Regions from separate parts of the Bacillus thuringiensis genome, predicted to be linked through region 2. Evidence: riboswitches for the same ligand, from Rfam matches in the RefSeq annotation. Region 2 holds a riboswitch; the other holds the start of a gene.

Region 1 (10,660 bases), 1.0 Mb from region 2:
ATTGAATTACATAAAGATGAAGTAGATATGAAAGCATTAATTGAACAAATCATGATTGACTTTGTACCACAATTAGATGATGCCAATATGAACTTTTATATTAAAAATGATGAAGTGCTACATGTAGAAGTTGATGTGACACTTATAGTGAGACTATTTGAAAATATAATAGGCAATAGTATTATGTACGGGAGAGATGGAAAGGAAATTGCAATTGAAATTTTCAATAAAACAATGAATGTTGAAGTAGAAATTAAAAATTTTGGACAATGCATTCCGAAAGAGGACCTTCCTTACATTTTTGAGAAGTTTTATCGTAGTGAAAAATCACGTAGTTCTCATACGGGCGGGAAAGGAATAGGACTTGCAATTTCAAAAAGTATAGCCGAGCTCCATCAAGGGGATATCACTGTACGTAGTAACGATAAAGAAACAGTTTTTACTGTGAAATTACCGCAGTATAAAAAAGTAAGAAAGTCGTAAGTATTTCTTTCATATGCTGTAATTTTTACTTTGTATCATTGAGGAAAAGGATATGAGAGTAGGGATGCGACATGTGGAAGAAATTTTTATTAGTAATTATAGTTTCTTTTTTAATTATAAGTTGGATCTTAGTTTATGTAGCTAATGATGTTACATCAGTTTTTGTTTGGTGGAGTATACAGGCTTTTAGTTTTATTTCAGTTTTCCTCTTGATAGGATCAGTAATAATATTTTTTTTGAAAGGCATTTTTAGAAAGCGGATAGATAGAACGCTATTTTTAATCATTCTGTTTTCTATCATTGGAGCTTGGCCTGTCGGTTGGTTTGCTAATATAGGTAGAATTGCTTACTCAGCAGATATACAATCTATGAGTCCTAAAGCAGTAGTTCGTTTTCCTTTGAATGAACGAGCATTAATAGGTTGGGGTGGTGATCGGTTAGAAACGAACTATCACGTTATAAAACCAAATGAAAGGTGGGCATATGATATTCTCATTCCACCTGCTGAAGTGAAAAGTAGTAAGTTAGAGGATTACGGAATATATGGAGCGAAAGTAATGGCACCAGCTTCTGGGACGGTTGTATCAATTAATAATAATGAACAAGATTTAGTTCCGGGATCGGATAATTTTCAGTCAATGGCTGGGAATCATATTTATTTACGACTAGATGAAACAGGCACATTTTTAATTCTTGCCCATTTAAAGAAAGGATCAATTAATGTGAGAGAAGGACAACGTGTAAATGAAGGAGAGTTTCTTGCTCAAGTCGGTAACTCAGGAAGTTCAAGTGAGCCGCATTTACATATTCATCATCAAAGGCAAGATCCGTCCAAGGTAAGTATGTTTTTTGCGGAAGGATTGCCACTTTACTTTCGAACTGAAAATGGTTTCATGATGCCGGAAAAAGGAGAATATATAAAAGGGAATTAGGGGGGAAGCGCTAATGTGGGAGAAGTATTATGTTGAAACTGATAGAGGGAGATTTGAGTATTTTCAAAAGGGTGAAGGAAAACCACTGTGTGTAACGCATTTATACAGTGAGTTTAATGGCAAGGGTAACTTATTTGCTTCGGCATTTACGAATCATTACACAGTGTATCTTATAAACTTAAGAGGGTGCGGAAACTCTACACATGACACCACTAAATATAATCTAGGAATGGTAGATGCAGTACGTGATTTAGAGGCGATACGTAAAGCATTAAATATTGAAGATTGGACGTATGCAGGTCATTCGACTGGTGGAATGCTTGCTTTACAGTATGCGATAATGTGTCCGGAGAAGCTTGTGAAAATTATAGCTGGCGGATTATGTGCATCAGCTGAGTATATAAATCACAAAAATAGTATTTATTGTAGAGATAATAATCAAAATGCTCGTTTAAGAGAAATATTTGCAGTACTTAGGGACACGGCTTCTACAATTGATGAGAGGCGTGCCGTAAACAAAGAATGGACAATGATGTCTTTATATAATGAATCAGCTTATGATGAAATGATTACTAGACCGAACAGCGGTAAAACAGTTTCAAAACGTCTTGATTATTTTTCTTATAAGGAGTTACCTACATTTGATGTGCGTTTACAATTAGAGAATGTAAATATACAAGCCCGTATTTACGCTGGAATTTATGATGCACAGTGTCCTCATGAATTTGCAGTAGAAGTAGCCGAACTTATGCCAAATGCAATAATGTCGACATTTGAATACAGTAATCATTTTCCATTTATTGAGGAGGAAGAAGAGTTTGAAAAATTTGTTGAAAGCACGGTGTGACATGTGAATAGATGATGAAAATTTATAATTCAAAAGAGAAGGCTGTCTCCAAATAATCTTGGGACAGCCTTCTTTTTTCATTACCCTACAAATGTTTGATACAATAAGAAAATATTTAAAATGATAACAAGTGCAGCAATGATCCAAGCGATAAAGGTTGTTATGCGGTGATTAACGAGCGCACCCATAATTTTTTTATTGCTTGTAAACATAATAAGTGGTACTAATGCAAAAGCAATACCGAATGATAAGACGACTTGGCTCATGACTAGAGCGTAAGTTGGATTTACACCTAAAGCGATAATTACTAGTGGTGGAATCATTGTAATAAATCGGCGTAAGTATAACGGAATATGCATTCGAATGAAACCTTGCATAATAATATCACCTGACATTGTACCGACAGAAGAGCTAGATAGTCCTGCTGATAAGAGCCCAATTCCAAATAACGCAGCTGATACAGGACCGACTAAGTTACTAAACTGAGTGTATGCCACATCTAAATCTTCAACGTGCATACCATTTTTAAAGAATAGTGCAGCAGCAACAATTAACATACTCGCATTAATTGCTCCAGCGATAACCATTGCGATAATGATATCAATAAATTCGAAACGGAAAATCTTTTTCTTTTGTTCATCAGTTGTTCCAACCACGCGGCGTTGTGTTAATGCAGAATGCAAGTATATTGCATGCGGCATAACTGTTGCACCTAAAATCCCTGCTGCAAGTAATATACTGTCTACACCTTGGAATTTTGGAATAAATAGTCCTGAAAGAAGGGGACTTAATTCTGGTTTTGCATAAAAAACTTGAATCCCAAAAGCGATTACTACAATGAAAATCATTCCTGTAATAATAGCTTCTAGTGGACGAAATCCTCTACGTTGAAATTCAAGGATAATAAATGATCCGGCTGCTGTAATTAAAGCGGCAGGTAGCATCGGGATTCCAAATAGTAAGTAAAGCCCCAATGCAGCTCCAATAAATTCCGCTAAATCTGTAGCCATAATAACTAGTTCACCTTGTATCCATAAGCCGATAGACACAGGCTTTGGAAAGTTTTCACGAGCTATTTCGGGTAAATTGTTTCCTGTAGCAATTCCTAATTTAGCTGATAAAGTTTGGATTAATACAGCCATTAAGTTAGAAGCGAGTATAACCCATAATAGTAAATATCCATATTGTGAACCAGCTGCGATATTTGTAGCAAAGTTGCCAGGATCAATATAAGCAACGGACGCGATAAAAGCGGGTCCTAAAAATGGTAACAGTCTTTTCCAACCTTTTGTTTCTCCACTTAAAGCTAAGTGGGCTGATTGTACAGTTGTACTTTCAGAAGGGAGATGTTCATCTTTTGTTATATCTTTATTCATAGTAGTTTTCCCCTTTAAAATGTTAACTTGATGAAATTATTGTATTTATTCTTACTCATTATTTCAATACATTTAAATATGTTATGTGATAATTTCATTTGAACACGAAAGTTTCCTTAATGCAAATTATATGCCTTTATGCAATGGATGGTGTGATAATGTAAAATGAATTGGGAGTTTATGGTGTGATGACATGGGGAAACATAGTGAATTAAAGGGCTGTTTTTGAAATTTATGTGAACATAAAGCCGATAATACAGCATATTAATTGATGGAATTGCAATTGTATGATATATAATATATTGGGATTACAACATAACCATAGTGTTATGATGTGTAATCTTGTTTTTTATTTTTGTTAACTGATAGAAAATAGTATAAAGAAAAGAAAATGGGATTCATTTTCTTATTATATATGTTTTGATATGAACGTTAACTTATACATGATTTTAAAAATTAGATAGGTGGTAGAAATACATTGGCAACTACAAAACCATACAGAGTATTACTATATTACATGTACACAACAATTGAAAACCCAGAAGAATTTGCTGCAGAGCATTTAGAATTTTGTAATTCACTTGAATTAAAAGGAAGAATTCTTGTAGCAAAAGAAGGTATTAACGGAACTTGTTCTGGAACTGTAGAGCAAACAGAGAAATACATGGAAGCAATGAATAATGATCCACGTTTTGATGGTATCGTATTTAAAATAGATGAAGAAGAAGGGCATGCATTCAAGAAAATGCACGTACGTCCTCGTCCAGAGTTAGTTACACTTCGTCTAGAAGATGACATTAACCCACACGAAATAACTGGGAAGTATTTAGAGCCAAAAGATTTTTATGAGGCAATGAAACAAGAAGATACAGTTATCATTGATGCACGAAATGATTATGAGTTTGATTTAGGACACTTCAAAGGTGCGATTAAACCTGATATTGAATCATTCCGTGAATTACCAGATTGGATTAGAGAAAACAAAGAAACACTTGAAGGTAAAAAGATTTTAACGTACTGTACAGGTGGAATTCGTTGTGAGAAATTCTCAGGTTGGTTAGTTCGTGAAGGTTATGAAGATGTAAGTCAGCTTCACGGCGGAATTGTAACGTACGGAAAAGATCCAGAAGTACAAGGTGAGCTTTGGGATGGACAATGTTACGTGTTTGATGAGCGTATCGCTGTGCCAGTAAACCAAAAAGAACATGTTATCGTTGGTAAAGATCACTTTACAGGTGAACCTTGTGAGCGCTATGTAAACTGTTCAAATCCAGAATGTAATAAGAAAATTTTATGTTCGGAAGAAAACGAAGCGAAACATTTACGTGCATGCTCTCATGAATGTCGTGTAAGCCCACGTAACCGCTATGTAATACAACATGAATTAACTGAAGAACAAGTAGCTGCTGCATTAGAGAAAATCGAAGCAGGGAAGTAAGCTGAATTCGTATAATAAAAAGGGTACTCCAAGTTTTATTTTGGAGCACCCTTTTTTTATTATACAGTCCTGTCATTTGTCGTTTTTTGTCGGTAAGTCGATATATTTAAAAAAATCGCTGATATATTTTGAGTTGCGCTGATATAATCGGAAAATCGCTGATAAAAATTTCATTTACTGCAGCATACCATGTATTTGAAAATAACCTTCTTTAATTTTTATCCTCTTTTTCTTTTACAGCAGACAGTACCGTTTGTTTTACCCAAGCTTTTCTTTGTTTATGCTGTAGACCCCATTGATATAAACTTTGGGCTCCTAAAATAAGTGAAATGACAATGCCGCTAATCGCAATTAATAGAGCGAAAAATTCAAGAGGTGAAGATATTTTGTTTGAATCGGTGTTTCTTAAAAGGTCGATCATAGTAAACCCTAACATTTGGCCCACTACAGAGTAGAGCGTTAAAATTAATAATAAAAGGCTATCTTTTTTAGAGGCGACATTTTCTTGATATTTAAACAAACTATCAAGATTTTGTTTCGCGTTCGAGTATAAAACCTCAATATTAAAAAGTTTTCTTAAGCGGAAGAAAATATCTTCACTTTGTGATTGGGATACTAATTCTAAAGAAAAATAATTAGCAGTGAACGAATTGATCGAATAAATTAATTTCTCTATTTCATTAGTATCTTGTTCAATATTTAGCTCAGCATAGGCGTTTGCCATTTTTAATAAAACAATTTTATGGAATAGGTTTAATAATAAAGCGTAATAAAATTCCCCGTACATTTGACTAGCAAGTTTAGAGATTTCGCGTTCTCCTTCATTTGTTACACATGTAAAAATATGTTCTTCCATTATGAAATAACGATTTGGAGCCCATCTCTGATAAGCATGTTTTTTTAAATATTCATGAATGTAAGGAAGGTTATTTGCGCTTACATATGGTTTACCATCACTTGTTAATCCGGAAAGACTGGAAGTACGATAAACATCCACTTCATTAAGTTCCATACCTTCTTTTAGTGACAATAAAGTTTGAACGTACATTCTTTGGTCTTCAAAGAAAGGGAAGGTTTGAAAGTATGAACTTCTTAATCTCTTCTTTTCAAAGAAATCAGTTACGCCATGAAATAAATAACCAAAAATGAATTTTTCAACTTGGGAATACTTTTTTCCGTTACATTCAATACAAATAGACTCATTTGTATCAGTTTTAGTTTCAAGTACACGGAAGCGAGCAGCGAATTCGATTGCTTCAGATAAAGTCATATTTGGAGCAGTGTTTACTTTTGTTCGAATTGTTAAGAAGCCAAGTTCATAAGGACAAAGTGTTACATCAATAGAGTGTATCTTGAATGGAATTGAAATAAGGTTTGTTGTTAAATGTCCAGTTAAGTTAAGATCCTTTGAATAACGTTGCAAGCCCTTTTGATGCTCTGAGTGAGGAAAGAGAATTTTATTTGTAAATGAAAGATAGTATGCTTCCATATTTTGATGTGAAACTTTAAACTCCCCATAATATGTATTTTCATCATCGAGATGATCGAGCCGAAAAGGACGAAAATCGTTTTTTTGTAAGAAAGGGAACATATCTTGTTCATATCCAGCTTTAAACGAAAACGGGAATATAAATTGAAATATAGCTGTTGCTACACCTTTTTCCTCAATTGCTTGTATTGCCTCCATCTACATTGTTTCCTTTCCATATATGCTATAGAAACAACATGCCCAAATTTATTTGAAAATAACCACTGTTTTATACTTGTTTAAGAGTGAAAATTCAGCTTATTTAGCAGGGAACATGTATAATGTTATGTATACTAAAAGTTATAAAATTGTATTTTAAAAAGGGGGATGCTGTATGCGGATTTTAGTATTAGGCGCTGGTGGAGTCGGAGGATTTTTTGGTGGCAGGTTAGTCGAGAAGGGAGAAGATGTCACGTTTCTTGTTCGTAGTAAACGGAAAAAACAATTAGAGGAAAGAGGACTTGTAATCCGAAGTGTTAACGGGGATTTTTCCTTCCAACCGAAATTAATAACGAAAGAAGAGAGAACTTTTCAATTTGATGTTATTTTATTTTCAACAAAAGCGTATCACTTAAACGAGGCTATTCAAGATTTGAAGCCGTTTGTTGGCGATAATACTGTAATCATTCCATTGTTAAATGGTATCGCTCATTTATCACTACTACAAAAAGAATTCGGCGAAGAAAAAGTAATTGGCGGTTTATGCTTTATCGAGACGACGTTAAACGATCAAGGAGAAATTGTACAAACTAGCGCTGCCAACAGACTTGTGTTTGGAGAAATTAAGTCTCAAAATTCAGAGAGAGTAAAGCATATTTCTAAAGCATTTTCAGGTACGAAATCTAGTTTTGTTTTAAGTGAAAATATTACGCAAGATATGTGGCATAAATATTTATTTATTACTGTAATGTCAGGTGTGACAACGTTAATGCGTGCACCAATTGGACCAATCCGTGAAAGTGAAGGCGGCCGTGATTTTATCCGTAATGTGTTTGAGGAATCTGTACAAATCATGAGAGTATTAGGAGCTCCAGTAAAGGCTAATATTGCCCAGGAACATATGAAAACGATTGATAAAATTTCATATGATATGAAGTCATCGATGCAGCGTGATATGGAAAAGGGTTCGTTTATTGAAGGGAAGCACTTGCAAGGATATTTACTGGATGTAGCAGAGCAATTTTCTATAGCGGCACCATTATTAGGAACTATATATCAAAATTTAAAGGTGTATGAAGAGATGACCTTTAACAAATCTGTAATAGAATTAGATGTATGAAAAAATAAAAAAGATAGCAATATATAAGTGTATTGCTATCTTTTTTATTTTTTTGTATGACAAATTATTTATTTCTTTTCGTTCTATCTGTCAAATTTATTTCCTGTTCACGTTTACCATATAACTGATTAATTTCATTTGCTACTGCATCTAAATATGAATCGGAAAAAATAGGCTTCTTTTCTTTAGACATATGGGTCTCCTTTGCGGATTTTTAATATTCATTATGTATATTTCTCAGCGGATTATGCGCAATCATTTTAATTTTTTTCTTATTAAAAATTTTTGTTTACTTTTTGAAAATAAAGGAGTATTATAATCCACAGTTTCAATTTTCTAAATCGCTGAAACCGCATGGTACGGGGGACCCGTTTTTACGGATTAGTACATAATCCGATGGGGTGAATCCTTGAAAAAGGTAGGGCTACTCATAGGCCCGAATCCGACAGCTAACCTCGTAAGCGTTATATTGAGAAGGAAGGTGGAGCTTGTGCGACAAAAAAAATAATGTCTACAAGTCTATTTCGCTATGGCTTGTAGACATTTTTTGTTTTCTGAAGAAATCGTTTACTTGCTGTAACAAGCAGAAAAGTTCGTACAAAATTATTGGAGAGTGGACAGCATTGGTTTCATCTATTAAAAGATTTTTAATTGGAAGACCGTTAAAATCAACAGAGCTTGGAGAACAAAAGCTTAATAAAACGAAAGCTTTAGCTATTTTATCTTCTGACGCATTGTCATCAGTTGCTTACGGTCCAGAACAAATTTTAATTGCTTTAGCAGGTGTGGGAGCGATCGCTTATTGGTATTCCATTCCGATCGCTGTTGGGGTATTAGTATTATTGACAGCCCTTATTTTATCTTATCGTCAAATTATTTTTGCTTATCCGCATGGCGGGGGAGCGTATGTTGTATCAAAAGAAAATTTAGGGATGAATCCAGGCTTAATTGCTGGAGGATCTTTATTAGTCGACTATATTTTAACTGTTGCGGTAAGTGTATCTGCAGGTACAGATGCGCTAACATCTGCTTTTCCTAGTTTACATGCACATAATGTAATCATTGCGATTATATTTGTTATATTTATTACCATCTTAAATTTAAGAGGAGTAACGGAATCAGCTTCCGTTTTAGCATATCCTGTTTATTTATTTGTTTTAGCACTATTTATATTAATTGGTGTAGGCATATATAATATTTTGACTGGTCACGTTTCGCAGGCTTTACACACGCCGATCGGAACGCCGGTTGCGGGCATTAGTTTGTTTTTACTGTTAAGAGCATTTGCATCAGGTAGTTCTGCTTTAACAGGTGTTGAAGCAATTTCAAATGCAATTCCGAACTTTAAAGATCCTGCGCCAAACAATGCTGCAAAAACATTGCTTGCAATGGGTGCATTACTTGCTGTGTTATTTTCAGGAATTGTATTTTTAGCTTATTATTACGGAGTGACGCCGAGTAAAGAAGTAACAGTTGTTTCTCAAATTGCTGAACAAACATTTGGACGTAATTTCATGTACTATTTCATACAAGGTACAACAGCTTTAATATTAATTCTCGCAGCTAATACAGGCTATTCTGCATTTCCTTTATTAGCGGTTAACCTCGCAAAAGATAAATTCATACCGAGAATGTTTACGATTAGAGGAGACCGTCTAGGTTACTCAAACGGTATTATAATACTTGGAGTTGCTTCAATTATTTTAATTGTAGCTTTCCAAGGACAAACAGAACATTTAATTCCGTTATATGCAGTAGGTGTATTTATTCCATTTACACTTTCTCAAACAGGGATGGTATTAAAGTGGCTTCGTGAAAAACCTGAAGGATGGGCTTTAAAATTAACGGTTAATTTAATTGGTGCAGTTATTAGTTTTATCGTAATGAGCATGTTCTTTTTAACTAAATTTGCACAAGTTTGGTCGATTCTTATTTTCTTACCTGCTATTATCTTCTTGTTTCATCGAATTAAGAAGCATTATGATGCAGTGGGTGATCAATTAAGTTTAAAAACTTGTGAACCTCTTATTCCAATTGAGGGGAATGTAATTGTCGTTCCTGTAGCAGGTATGACGCATGTAGTAGAAAATTCATTGAACTATGCGAAATCTCTTTCTGCAGATCAAGTTATCGCTGTATATGTTGCTTTTGACAGAGAAGAGGAAAAGAAATTTGAAGAGAAATGGAAGGTGTGGCAACCTGAAGTAAGGCTTGTTACATTACATTCTCATTATAGAAGTATTATTCAGCCGCTAACGAAATTCATTGATACAGTGCAGTATAAGGCAAGTGAATCGAATTACCGCGTTACGGTCGTTATACCACAGTTCATTCCGAAAAAAGGTTGGCATAACATTCTTCATAATCAATCCAGTTTACTCATACGTGCGTATTTACTTTATAAAAGAAATGTTGTTATTACGACAGTTCCATATCATTTGAAAAAATAAGAAGATTTTTGAAGGATAGCTTCGTGAAAATGAAGCTATCCTTTTTGTGTATATCCTATGCATAATTGCATATGGGTTTAAAAATTATATCGATATAATTTTATCGGTTATTTGCAAGTAGTGTTTTCTGTGGTGATATGTAGATATTTCAATCGATAAAGTGAATCGGATTATATTTTGAAATAAGGACATGAAAGCTTGAAAATAAAGGGAATGAAAATACTTCTTTACGTTATATAAACAGCTGTGTTTAAATGACCTTACAGTACAAAACATATATGAAAACAAAACGAAATTTCATATTTACGCATGTTGTTTAGTTTAAAA
Region 2 (10,660 bases):
TAAAAAATTTGGCTGGAATAATATTGTGCTAGATCCCGTTATGATCGCAAAAGGCGGTGCATCATTATTACAGCAAGAAGCAGTTCATGCATTAAAAGAATATTTATTACCAGTAGCAACCGTTATAACACCGAATGTTCCAGAAGCAGAAGTGTTAACTGGGATGGAGATTCATAATGTTGAAGATAGTAAGGAAGCTGCAAAAGTATTGCACGAATTAGGTGCTAAATATGTGCTTATGAAGGGCGGACATGCAGAATATCAAGGTAATGAAGTAATTGATTTCCTCTTTGATGGAGAAGAATTTATTGAGTTTAGAAGCGAGCGAATTCCTTCAAAGCAAACGCACGGAAGTGGGTGTACATTTGCTTCAGCGGTTACAGCAGGACTTGCGAAAGGATACTCAATTGAAGATGCTGTTCAAGAAGCAAAACGATTTATTAGTATAGCAATTGAAGAGCCATTGAATATTGGTAGTGGTCATGGACCGACGAATCATTTTGCGTATAAAGTGAATAGAACGCGTGTATAGGTAAGTGAAAAGCCAGTTTTATAACTGGCTTTTTTTCTGTTTACTTTTTCAAAATACAGGAGTAATATATCAGCCAGAATATATTTTTTTGTAAACGCTGAGTCCAATTATATGGAGCGGAGGAACCAATTTGTGCAGTGTCACTAGGGGTGAATCTTTCAAATTTGAAAGTAGGGCTACTCTCAAAGCCCGAATCCGACAGCTAACTTCGTAAGCGTCTTGAGAGAGGACGGTGCCATGATGGATACATCACTTCATCGATCTGATTAGTATAGGGGAATATCAATCTATGTTTGATTTCTTTTATACTAAGGAGGATGAGGTACATGGAACTAACACTTATTTGTGTTGGAGAAGAAAGTAAGGTAAATAGTTTAAGAGATCTAGTTGCATTTCAGCATGAGTTAATTATTTTTACAGCAAATGAAGAGGTAGCGGCTGAAGTTAGGAATTGTGGGTTTGATTGGACTTATAGTTGTAGTAAGGAGCAGGATTTTACTAGTATTTGTGAGTGCATTAAGAAGGTGATTTTACTAGGGGATGAGCTTCCAATCGTTAGTTTCTTCACAGAACACATTCGTTTTTCTTTTCAAGCACCTATTACTGTTGTTACAAGGAATAAACGATATCCAGCGAGGCTCTATGAAACAATTGGAGCTAAGTTTGTCGTGTTTACAAATTGTGATAATATTTCTTTTTTATTTTTTGAATAGGGCGGGGGAAGAAATGATGAAGGTACTATTACTTGGAGATATAGCAAATCGTTGGGCAGTATCGGTAGAGCGAGTTCAAGAATTGGTTCAGATTGATCCCCTTTTTCCCGGGCCATATATTATATTACCATCAAAAGATGCTTTGTATTTAGAGATGGATATTACCGAGTATGAGCAGCTACATGCAGAATTGACACAAGTTTATATTCGTGGGAGAAATTTACGTGCATTTTTACGAGGAGAATAAAGGTTGAATAAAAAAGAGCGAATGCTGAGTGCAACAAGCTATGCACTTCATGTCATTCGCTCTTTTTATTTCATATTTAAAAGGTCATTTTTAAGAAAAGAGAAGAGAAATAAAGAAAATAGATGAAATAATAGTAATAATCTTCAATGTAAGCGTTTAAACGAATGTAAATATTATTATTTTAAGAAATTTAGCCCTTTACAAGTGAAATATAGAGGAGTATATTTACTCTCATAAATCATTCATAAAATTTCCAAAAAAACCTAAAATCGCTGAGTTCCAGAAATGGAGCGGGGGAACCAATTTTGTGCATCGTCACTTGGGGTGAATCTTTCAGTTTTGAAAGTAGGGCTACTCTTTAGGCCCGAATCCGACAGCTAACCTCGTAAGCGTTTAGAGAGGAGGTTTACTTTTTGTTGTTCATTTTTTGAACACTGAGTAGAGCTCAGTGTTCTTTTTTAATATTTTAATGGTAAATTTTTACAAAAAGAAGAGAGGGATAGTTATGTTAGATGTTGTAATGGTCGGGATTTTTATTTTATTAGTTGCATCGATGGCAAGTCTTGCAAGTTGGTCAGATAAAGTTGTGAAAGAAGGAAAGCAATCATGATGATTGTCTTATCGGTTATTGTCGCAGCAATTACAGTGTATTTAGTGTATGCATTATTAAATCCAGAGAAGTTTTAATTAGGGGGAATCATTCATTATGATTTGGGTTGCAGTCATTATTACAATGCTCTTGTTTATTTTAGTAGCAAAGCCAACGGGGATTTATTTAGAAAAAGCTTTTCAAGGTAGCAAAACGTTAGATAAAGTATTCGGGCCTTTTGAAAAACTTATTTTTAAAATTACGGGTGTAAAAGCATACAATCAAACGTGGAAACAGTACGCATTATCATTAGTTTTATTAAATGGATTTATGATCGTTGTCGTATACTTCATTTTCAGATTACAAGGTGTGCTGCCACTAAATCCAGCGCATATTGAAGGGATGGAGCCTACGCTCGCTTTTAATACAGCAATTAGTTTTATGGCTGATACAAACTTACAGCATTATAGCGGTGAAAATGGTTTATCTTATTTATCACAATTAATCGGAATTACATTTTTAATGTTTGCGGCACCAGCAACGACATTAGCGCTCGTTATGGCTTTTATAAGAGGACTTGCTGGAAAAGAACTTGGTAACTTTTTCGTTGATTTTACGAGAGCGTTAACGAGAGTGTTTCTTCCTATCGCATTTATTGCGGCACTAGTTTTTGTCGCACTTGGTGTACCACAAACGTTAGATGGGGCGGTTACAGCACAAACGATTGAAGGTGCAAAGCAAAGTATTTTACGTGGACCTGTTGCATCATTCGTTTCCATTAAGGAACTTGGAAATAACGGCGGTGGATTTTTCGGAGCAAACTCTACGCATCCTTTCGAAAATCCAGGACAAATGAGTAATATTTTGCAAATGATGCTTATGATGTTATTACCAACAGCACTTCCATTTACGTACGGACGAATGGTCGGAAATAAAAAACAAGGCCGCATCCTTTTCGTGTCACTTTTTATGGTGTTTTTACTAGGATTTATAACGATTACGACATCTGAACTAAACGGGAATCCGGCATTAAATGGAATGGGTATCGAACATGTACAAGGAAGTACAGAAGGGAAAGAAGTACGATTTGGAACAGTATTTTCTTCACTATACGCAACAGTAACGACAGCTGCTGAAACTGGTGCTGTTAATACAATGCATGATACGTTAACACCAATTGGCGGTCTAGTTCCACTTGTAAATATGATGTTAAATACAGTGTATGGCGGCGTTGGAGCAGGCTTTGTAAATATTATTATGTATGCAATTATCGCGGTGTTTATATCTGGGTTAATGGTTGGACGGACACCAGAGTTTTTAGGTGAAAAGATTGAAGGTAAGGAAATGAAATTAATCGCGGTCACGATTTTATTTCATCCATTGCTCATTTTAGGATTTTCGGCATTAGCTCTTTCAACAAATTTAGGGACGGATGCTATTTCTCATTCTGGTTTCCACGGTTTAACGCAAGTTGTATATGAGTATACATCGTCAGCTGCGAATAACGGATCTGGATTTGAAGGATTAGGAGATAATACACCGTTTTGGAATATTACGACTGGTTTAGTTATGTTTTTAGGACGCTACTTTAGTTTAATTACGATGCTAGCTGTGGCAGCTTCGCTGAAAGAAAAAACGGTAGTGCCAGAAACAGTCGGAACGTTCCGCACAGATAATAGTTTATTTGGTGGTATCTTCATCGGAACAATTGTAATTGTCGGTGCATTAACATTCTTCCCGATGTTAGTACTCGGACCAATTGCAGAATTTCTTACATTGAAGTAATGGAGGGTAAATGATGAGACCGGTAGTAGTAAAAGAAAAACAATTAAATAAGTCACAAATACATGCTGTAGAAGATGAAGTTAGACAAGCGAAAACGATGGATCGTGATATCGTAACACATGCGATGAAACAATCCGTTGCGAAATTGAATCCGAAAGTCATGATAAAGAATCCGATTATGTTCGTTGTGGAAATTGGGTTTATCATTACGTTCATTTTATCTTTTCTTCCAAGCAGTTCTAGTAGTATACCAGGATGGTTTAATATAACAGTTTCTCTCATTCTATTATTTACAGTTTTATTTGCGAATTTTGCAGAAGCATTAGCAGAGGGTCGTGGTAAAGCGCAAGCCGATTCTTTAAAGCAGTCGAAGAAAGATGTGTTTGCAAATGTTGTAAAAGAAAATGGAGACATTGTCCAAGTTTCAGCAACTGATCTTAGAAAAGGTGACGTTGTTATCGTAAAACAAGGAGAAATGATTCCGAATGATGGCGAAGTAATCAAAGGATTAGCATCTGTAGATGAATCTGCAATTACAGGGGAATCAGCTCCTGTTATAAAAGAAGCAGGCGGTGATTTTTGTTCCGTAACAGGTGGAACGATGGTCGTAAGTGATGAAATTACAATTGTCATTACGAGTAATCCTGGTGAATCATTTATCGACAAAATGATTTCTTTAGTAGAAGGAGCTGCTCGTCAAAAAACGCCAAATGAAATTGCTTTAAATACAGTATTAACGAGCTTAACTCTTATTTTCTTGATCGTCGTTGTGACGTTGCCGATTTTTACAAATTATTTAGGTTTTCAAATTGATACAGCTGTACTCGTAGCATTGTTAGTATGTTTAATTCCAACGACAATTGGTGGTTTGCTATCAGCGATTGGTATTGCTGGGATGGACCGGGTGACAAAATTTAACGTGCTAGCGATGTCAGGGAAAGCAGTAGAAGCTGCGGGCGATATTAATACAATTATTTTAGATAAAACAGGTACAATTACTTTTGGGAACCGGATGGCTCATACATTATTGCCTGTAGGAAATGAAACGATTGAGCAAGTTGGAAAGTGGGCCGCTATTAGTTCTGTTTTAGATGAAACGCCAGAAGGTCGATCTGTTATCGAGTATGTGCAGGGAAAATCTATATCATATAATAGAGAACTTGCAGAACAAGGGGAGTTTGTTCCGTTTAAAGCAGAAACGAGAATGAGTGGTGTTGATTTACAAGACGGAACGAAAGTGAGAAAAGGTGCTGTCGGTGCCGTTATTGAATGGGTTGGGTCACAAGGTGGAACAATTCCGAAAGATGTAAATCAAAAAGCAGACTTAATTTCAAAAGAGGGCGGAACACCACTTGTAGTTGCAGTAGATAATCGTATTTACGGTTTAATTTATTTAAAGGATACAGTAAAACCGGGTATGCGTGAGCGTTTTGAACAGTTGCGCCAAATGGGGATTAAAACGGTCATGTGTACAGGTGATAATCCGTTAACAGCAGCAACGATTGCAAAAGAAGCAGGGGTAGATGAATTCGTTGCCGAGTGTAAACCAGAAGATAAGATTGCTGTTATTAAAGCAGAGCAAGATAAAGGGAAACTTGTAGCGATGACAGGTGATGGCACAAATGATGCTCCGGCATTAGCACAGGCTGACGTTGGATTAGCGATGAATAGTGGTACGACAGCTGCGAAAGAAGCAGCAAATATGATTGATTTAGACTCGAATCCAACGAAAATTATTGAGGTTGTAGGAATTGGGAAGCAATTGTTAATGACACGTGGTGCGTTGACGACATTTAGTATTGCGAATGATATAGCGAAATATTTTGCAATTATTCCAGCAATGTTTACACTTGCGATTCCGCAAATGGAAGCACTAAACATAATGAAGTTAACATCACCACTGTCAGCGATTTTATCAGCATTAATATTTAACGCTGTTATTATTCCACTACTCATTCCGTTAGCGATGAAAGGTATCGCATATAAACCGATGAGTTCTAATGCATTGCTTAGCCGAAACTTACTTATTTATGGACTTGGCGGAGTGATTGTTCCATTCATTGGAATTAAGGTAATTGATATAATTGTCGGCTTGTTCATATAAGGAAGAGGGGAAAAAGATGGAGAAGAAACAAAGTATACTATCACCAATTATCCGTATTACTTTTACATTTCTAGTGTTGTGTGGACTTGTATACCCACTTATTGTTACTGGTATTGCACAAGCCGTGATGAAGGATAATGCGGATGGAAGTCTAATATATAATGATAAAAATGAAGTGATTGGTTCTAAATTAATCGGGCAAAACTTCACGGATCCACGTTATTTTCAAGGGCGTGTTTCTAGTATTGAATATAAGGCTGAAGCATCTGGTTCAAATAACTATGCACCATCTAATCCAGATTTAGCAAAACGAGTAGAGAAAAGTATTGTGGACTGGAAGGAAAAAAATCCAGCTGTTCCAGTTACAGAAGTACCGATAGATTTAGTGACAAATTCAGGTTCAGGGCTTGATCCTGATATTAGTCCAAAGGCGGCCTCTGTGCAGGTGGATCGTATCTCGAAATTAACGAATATTCCGAAAGAAAAACTTGATCAATTGATTAAAGATCAAACAGAAGGTACTGCACTTGGTTTATTTGGAGAAGATCGAGTGAACGTCTTAAAGCTAAATTTAGCATTACAGAAATTAATGAAATAGTAATAGTGCTACCTCAATCTAACGGATTGAGGTAGCGTTGTTTCGAATGAAAGGTAGTGTTTATTTTGTATGCAGATGATTATGAACCGAAGTTTCAAAGGCGAACGCCAGAGGAATATTTAGAATATATTCGGCAACAAAATCGGGGAAAGTTAAAGCTATATGTAGGAGCAGCTCCAGGCGTAGGAAAAAGTTATAAAATGCTCTTTGATGCAAGAGAAATGAAAAAAGATGGAATTGATATTGTAATTGGTTTAATTGAAACGCACGGGAGAAAAGAAACAGAAGAAGCAATTGCTGATTTAGAGAAAGTTCCTTTGAAAGAAATACAGTATAAAGGAAAGGTATTTTATGAACTCGATGTGGAAGGAATTATAAAACGTGCGCCGCAAGTTGTTGTAGTGGATGAACTTGCGCATAGTAATGTTCCTGGTTCTAAACATAAGAAACGTTATATGGATGTGCAGGAATTGTTAGAGGCTGGTATATCGGTATTATCAGCTTTTAATATTCAACATTTGGAAAGTGTTCATGATATTGTAGCTCAAATTACGAATGTAAAAGTAAGAGAACGAATTCCAGATTTTATTTTACAAAAAGCAAATGAAATTCAGCTCGTTGATGCAACGCCCGAGGTATTAAGGAAGAGACTAATAGACGGAAAGATATATAAAGAAGAAAAAATTCAGCAAAGTTTACAAAATTTCTTTACGCTTAATAATTTAGGAGCACTTAGGGAATTATCACTTCGTGAAGTGGCAGATGATATGGACGAGAAAATTAGCCAAACAGTAATAGAACCGATTGGCGTAAAAGAAAAAATTCTTGTTTGTGTACAATACAGTTCAACAGCGGAGAAATTAATACGACGGGGATGGCGCATGGCTGATCGGTTAAATGCTGAATTGTACGTATTAAACGTTGAGAGGGAAAATATAGATTCTCTTTCAGCAGGTAAAAAACAAACAATTGAAGAGTGGAAATCGTTAACGAATCAATTTGATGCGAGTTTTGTATTAGAAGAGGCGAAAGGAAGAAAGCCAGCAGATGTTATTATTGAAGCCGCAAAAAGATTACAGGTAACGCAAATTTTACTTGGACAATCGGCTAGAACAAGGTGGGAAGAAATACGAAAAGGCTCTATTGTAAATGAAATTATGAGACAAACAAAGTATATTGATATTCATATTGTTGCGGATCAAAGAGGGTAAAATAGAGCCGACCTTTTTGGGGGCTCTATTTTACTTTTTGTACAGCATGAAAACTTAGCATTTTCATTGCATATAAGATTACAAGTAAAAACATAATTGCACCTAGGAAGAAAATCCAAAAGTAATTTTGGTTAAATAAAAGAAATCCACCTAGAAGTGGCCCTGTGCTCATACCGAGATAGCGGATGAAGTTGTACATACCGATAGCTGTTGCACGTTCTTGCACGAATTCTTCTGTTAATAAAGTAGTGTGAGTTGGCATAGAAAGTCCCATACTAAAACCGTACAAAGATGTAACGATAATGATGAATGGGATATTGATGCTATATGTGAAAGAGAATAAAACGACACATATAATATTGAAGAAACTCGTAATAAATAAAGCTTGCTTTGTTGTGAGGCGTTTTGGAAAAAACTTGTAGCAAAAACTTCCTAGCATGATAGAAAGAGACATTGGTACAAACACAAGACCAATTTCACTTGCAGCTAGATGAAATGAATTTGTTAAAATGTTCGGTAAAAAAACGAGAAAGCAAAAGTAAATACAAAATTGAATGAAGCCAATAAGAGTAATAGAAAATCCAGTTTTATTTTTTAAGATAAGAGAGTAATTCTTTTGTGCTTTAGACTGCTTAATTACATTTGGCTTTGTTTCTGGAAGTAGTGAAATGTTTATAATTAATAAGATAATGCCAAGTGTAGATAAAAAGAGGAATACAGATAAGTGACCATTTATACTGCCAAGATAACCACCTATGAGTGGAGCCATTGCAGGTGCGAGGGCAAGTAACATTTGGTATAGGCTCATCGCTTCTCCGCGTTCTTTTCCTTCAAATAAATCGCCGATAATCGTTGCTGAAACTACAGGTATAGCCGCTATTCCTATAGCTTGAACAGCTCTAAAAAAGAGAAATAAATAAATGTTTGCCGAAAAAGCACATCCGATTGAACCAATTGTACTAATGACTAAACTAGGGATAAGGACAGATTTTCTCCCTTTTGTATCAATTAAAGGTCCATATACGAGCTGCATAATTGCAAGAACGAATGTGAAAAGTGAAACTGTTACATTTACAAGATAAAGAGAAGTGTGAAAAGAATTTTGAATCATCGGTAAGATAGGTGTGTAAATATTTTGAGCGAAGGAACCGAGTAAGGCACTAATACAGACAACATATAAAATGAAAGTTAGTTTAGATTTTTTCATCTTTTTAACCTCCTTGTATTTTAGTTTCCTTGGAAACTAAATTTATTTTAACATGATTTTCTCACTTGTAAAGATGAAAATTTTTTTTTAAAATGGTATATAGTTAAATTGTTTCTTTGGAAACTTAGGAGGCGAACGGATTGAAGCATACAACGAAGCAAATGGAAATACTGTCGGACATTCGTACACTTTTGCATAAAAAAGAAGAACATTTAAAACGACAAAACGAGAAGTTTCTTTATGAGACAGGTGTAAGTAGTATGTCTTTATCTGAGTTACATGTAATCGAATGTATCGGAAAAAATGGTTTGATGAATGTAACGGCAATTACGACAGAAATGGGCATGACGAAGGGAGCAATCTCTAAAATTTGTACGAAGTTGTTTCAAAAGCAATTCGTTGAGAAGATGCAAATGTTAGATAATCAGAAGGAAATCTTCTTCCGTTTAACGGAAAGTGGAAATGAAATATATATAGCTCATGAAAAATTGCATAAAAAAGCTGAAGAAAAGTGGCTGTTACTTTTAGATGGATATACGAAAGAAGAGCAAGACTTTATTCAAAGGTTTATAAAGGATGTCTCCGATCATTTGGAAATATAATTGGAATAAAAAACTCCTTTTTCTCAAGTCTTTTGAATATAATTTCTGAAAGAACTCATATATAATAGAAAAAGATACTTAACATGGTGAATAATTAAAGAGTCAATATATATAGAGGAGCGAGTAACATGCTTGAAAATACGGGTTTAGTATTAGAGGGCGGCGGTATGCGTGGTGTATATACGGGTGGGATATTAGAATACTTTATGGAACAAGATTTATATTTTCCATATGTAATCGGTGTATCAGCTGGTGCTTGTCATGCAGCGTCGTATCTTTCCAGACAAAGAAATAGAAATAAAACGGTCAATATTGATTATGCATCACATCCGAAATATTTGTCGTATAAAAACTTATGGAGAAAACGTCAGCTATTTGATATGGATTTCATTTTTCATGAAATTCCAGAAAAGCATGTTCCGTTTGATTTTGAAACATATTTTAATAGCCCAGAACGTTTCCTTGTAGGAACGACGGATTGTGAAACTGGACAATCTGTTTATTTTGAGAAAGAAGGAACGAATGATGATGCACTAAATTTATTACAAGCGTCTAGTTCATTGCCTTTCATTGCACCAGTAGTAAATTATCGTGGTAAGCAGTTATTAGATGGCGGGATTTCTGATCCAATTCCAGTTCGTAAAGCACAGGAAGATGGATTTAAAAAATCAGTCGTTATTTTAACGAGAAATCATGGTTACGCGAAGAAAAAATCAAAATTCGGATGGATTGCAGGAAAAGCTTATAAAAAATATCCGAATCTTGTTAACACGATGTTGAATCGTTATGAAGTGTATAATGAAACACTTCACTATATTGAAAAAGAAGAGCAAGCTGGTAATTTATTTGTTATTCGCCCAGAAGTGCCGCTTCAAGTAGATCGTATGGAAAAAGATACAGCAAAACTACAAAGTTTATACGAGCAAGGCTATGAAGATGCAAAGAGACAATTTGCAGATTTACAGGCGTTCTTACAAAAATAATAATTAGGCTGTGGAGATGGAGTTCTCTGCAGTCTTTTTTGTATTACTTGCTTATGTTACTTTTAAAAAATGTATGAATGTTTAAGTGT

The links. A riboswitch is a leader RNA that binds a small molecule or an ion and turns the genes downstream of it on or off. The one in region 2 is predicted to bind cyclic di-AMP.
Region 1: it holds a riboswitch for cyclic di-AMP, as region 2 does, so the genes downstream of both, AC241_RS09535 (APC family permease) here and AC241_RS03945 (SipW-dependent-type signal peptide-containing protein) in region 2, are expected to answer to the same signal.

The regions. Positions count from the first base shown of each region.
Region 1 is NZ_CP012099.1:1,804,264-1,814,923, forward strand. Features, by position in the region: gene AC241_RS09495 (sensor histidine kinase) at 1-483, shown strand, start outside; gene AC241_RS09500 (M23 family metallopeptidase) at 555-1,415, shown strand; gene AC241_RS09505 (alpha/beta fold hydrolase) at 1,429-2,262, shown strand; gene AC241_RS09510 (Nramp family divalent metal transporter) at 2,343-3,638, opposite strand; gene trhO (oxygen-dependent tRNA uridine(34) hydroxylase TrhO) at 4,117-5,076, shown strand; gene AC241_RS09520 (hypothetical protein) at 5,288-6,763, opposite strand; gene panE (2-dehydropantoate 2-reductase) at 6,939-7,883, shown strand; gene AC241_RS35675 (hypothetical protein) at 7,948-8,076, opposite strand; cyclic di-AMP (ydaO/yuaA leader) riboswitch at 8,216-8,362, shown strand; gene AC241_RS09535 (APC family permease) at 8,507-10,333, shown strand.
Region 2 is NZ_CP012099.1:759,272-769,931, forward strand. Features, by position in the region: gene thiD (bifunctional hydroxymethylpyrimidine kinase/phosphomethylpyrimidine kinase) at 1-532, shown strand, start outside; cyclic di-AMP (ydaO/yuaA leader) riboswitch at 618-765, shown strand; gene AC241_RS03935 (hypothetical protein) at 859-1,245, shown strand; gene AC241_RS03940 (hypothetical protein) at 1,259-1,492, shown strand; gene AC241_RS35655 (hypothetical protein) at 1,496-1,618, shown strand; cyclic di-AMP (ydaO/yuaA leader) riboswitch at 1,753-1,898, shown strand; gene AC241_RS03945 (SipW-dependent-type signal peptide-containing protein) at 1,998-2,102, shown strand; gene kdpF (K(+)-transporting ATPase subunit F) at 2,102-2,179, shown strand; gene kdpA (potassium-transporting ATPase subunit KdpA) at 2,199-3,866, shown strand; gene kdpB (potassium-transporting ATPase subunit KdpB) at 3,880-5,970, shown strand; gene kdpC (K(+)-transporting ATPase subunit C) at 5,987-6,568, shown strand; gene kdpDN (KdpD-like non-kinase potassium sensor) at 6,625-7,779, shown strand; gene AC241_RS03975 (MFS transporter) at 7,805-8,986, opposite strand; gene AC241_RS03980 (MarR family transcriptional regulator) at 9,127-9,588, shown strand; gene AC241_RS03985 (patatin-like phospholipase family protein) at 9,717-10,571, shown strand.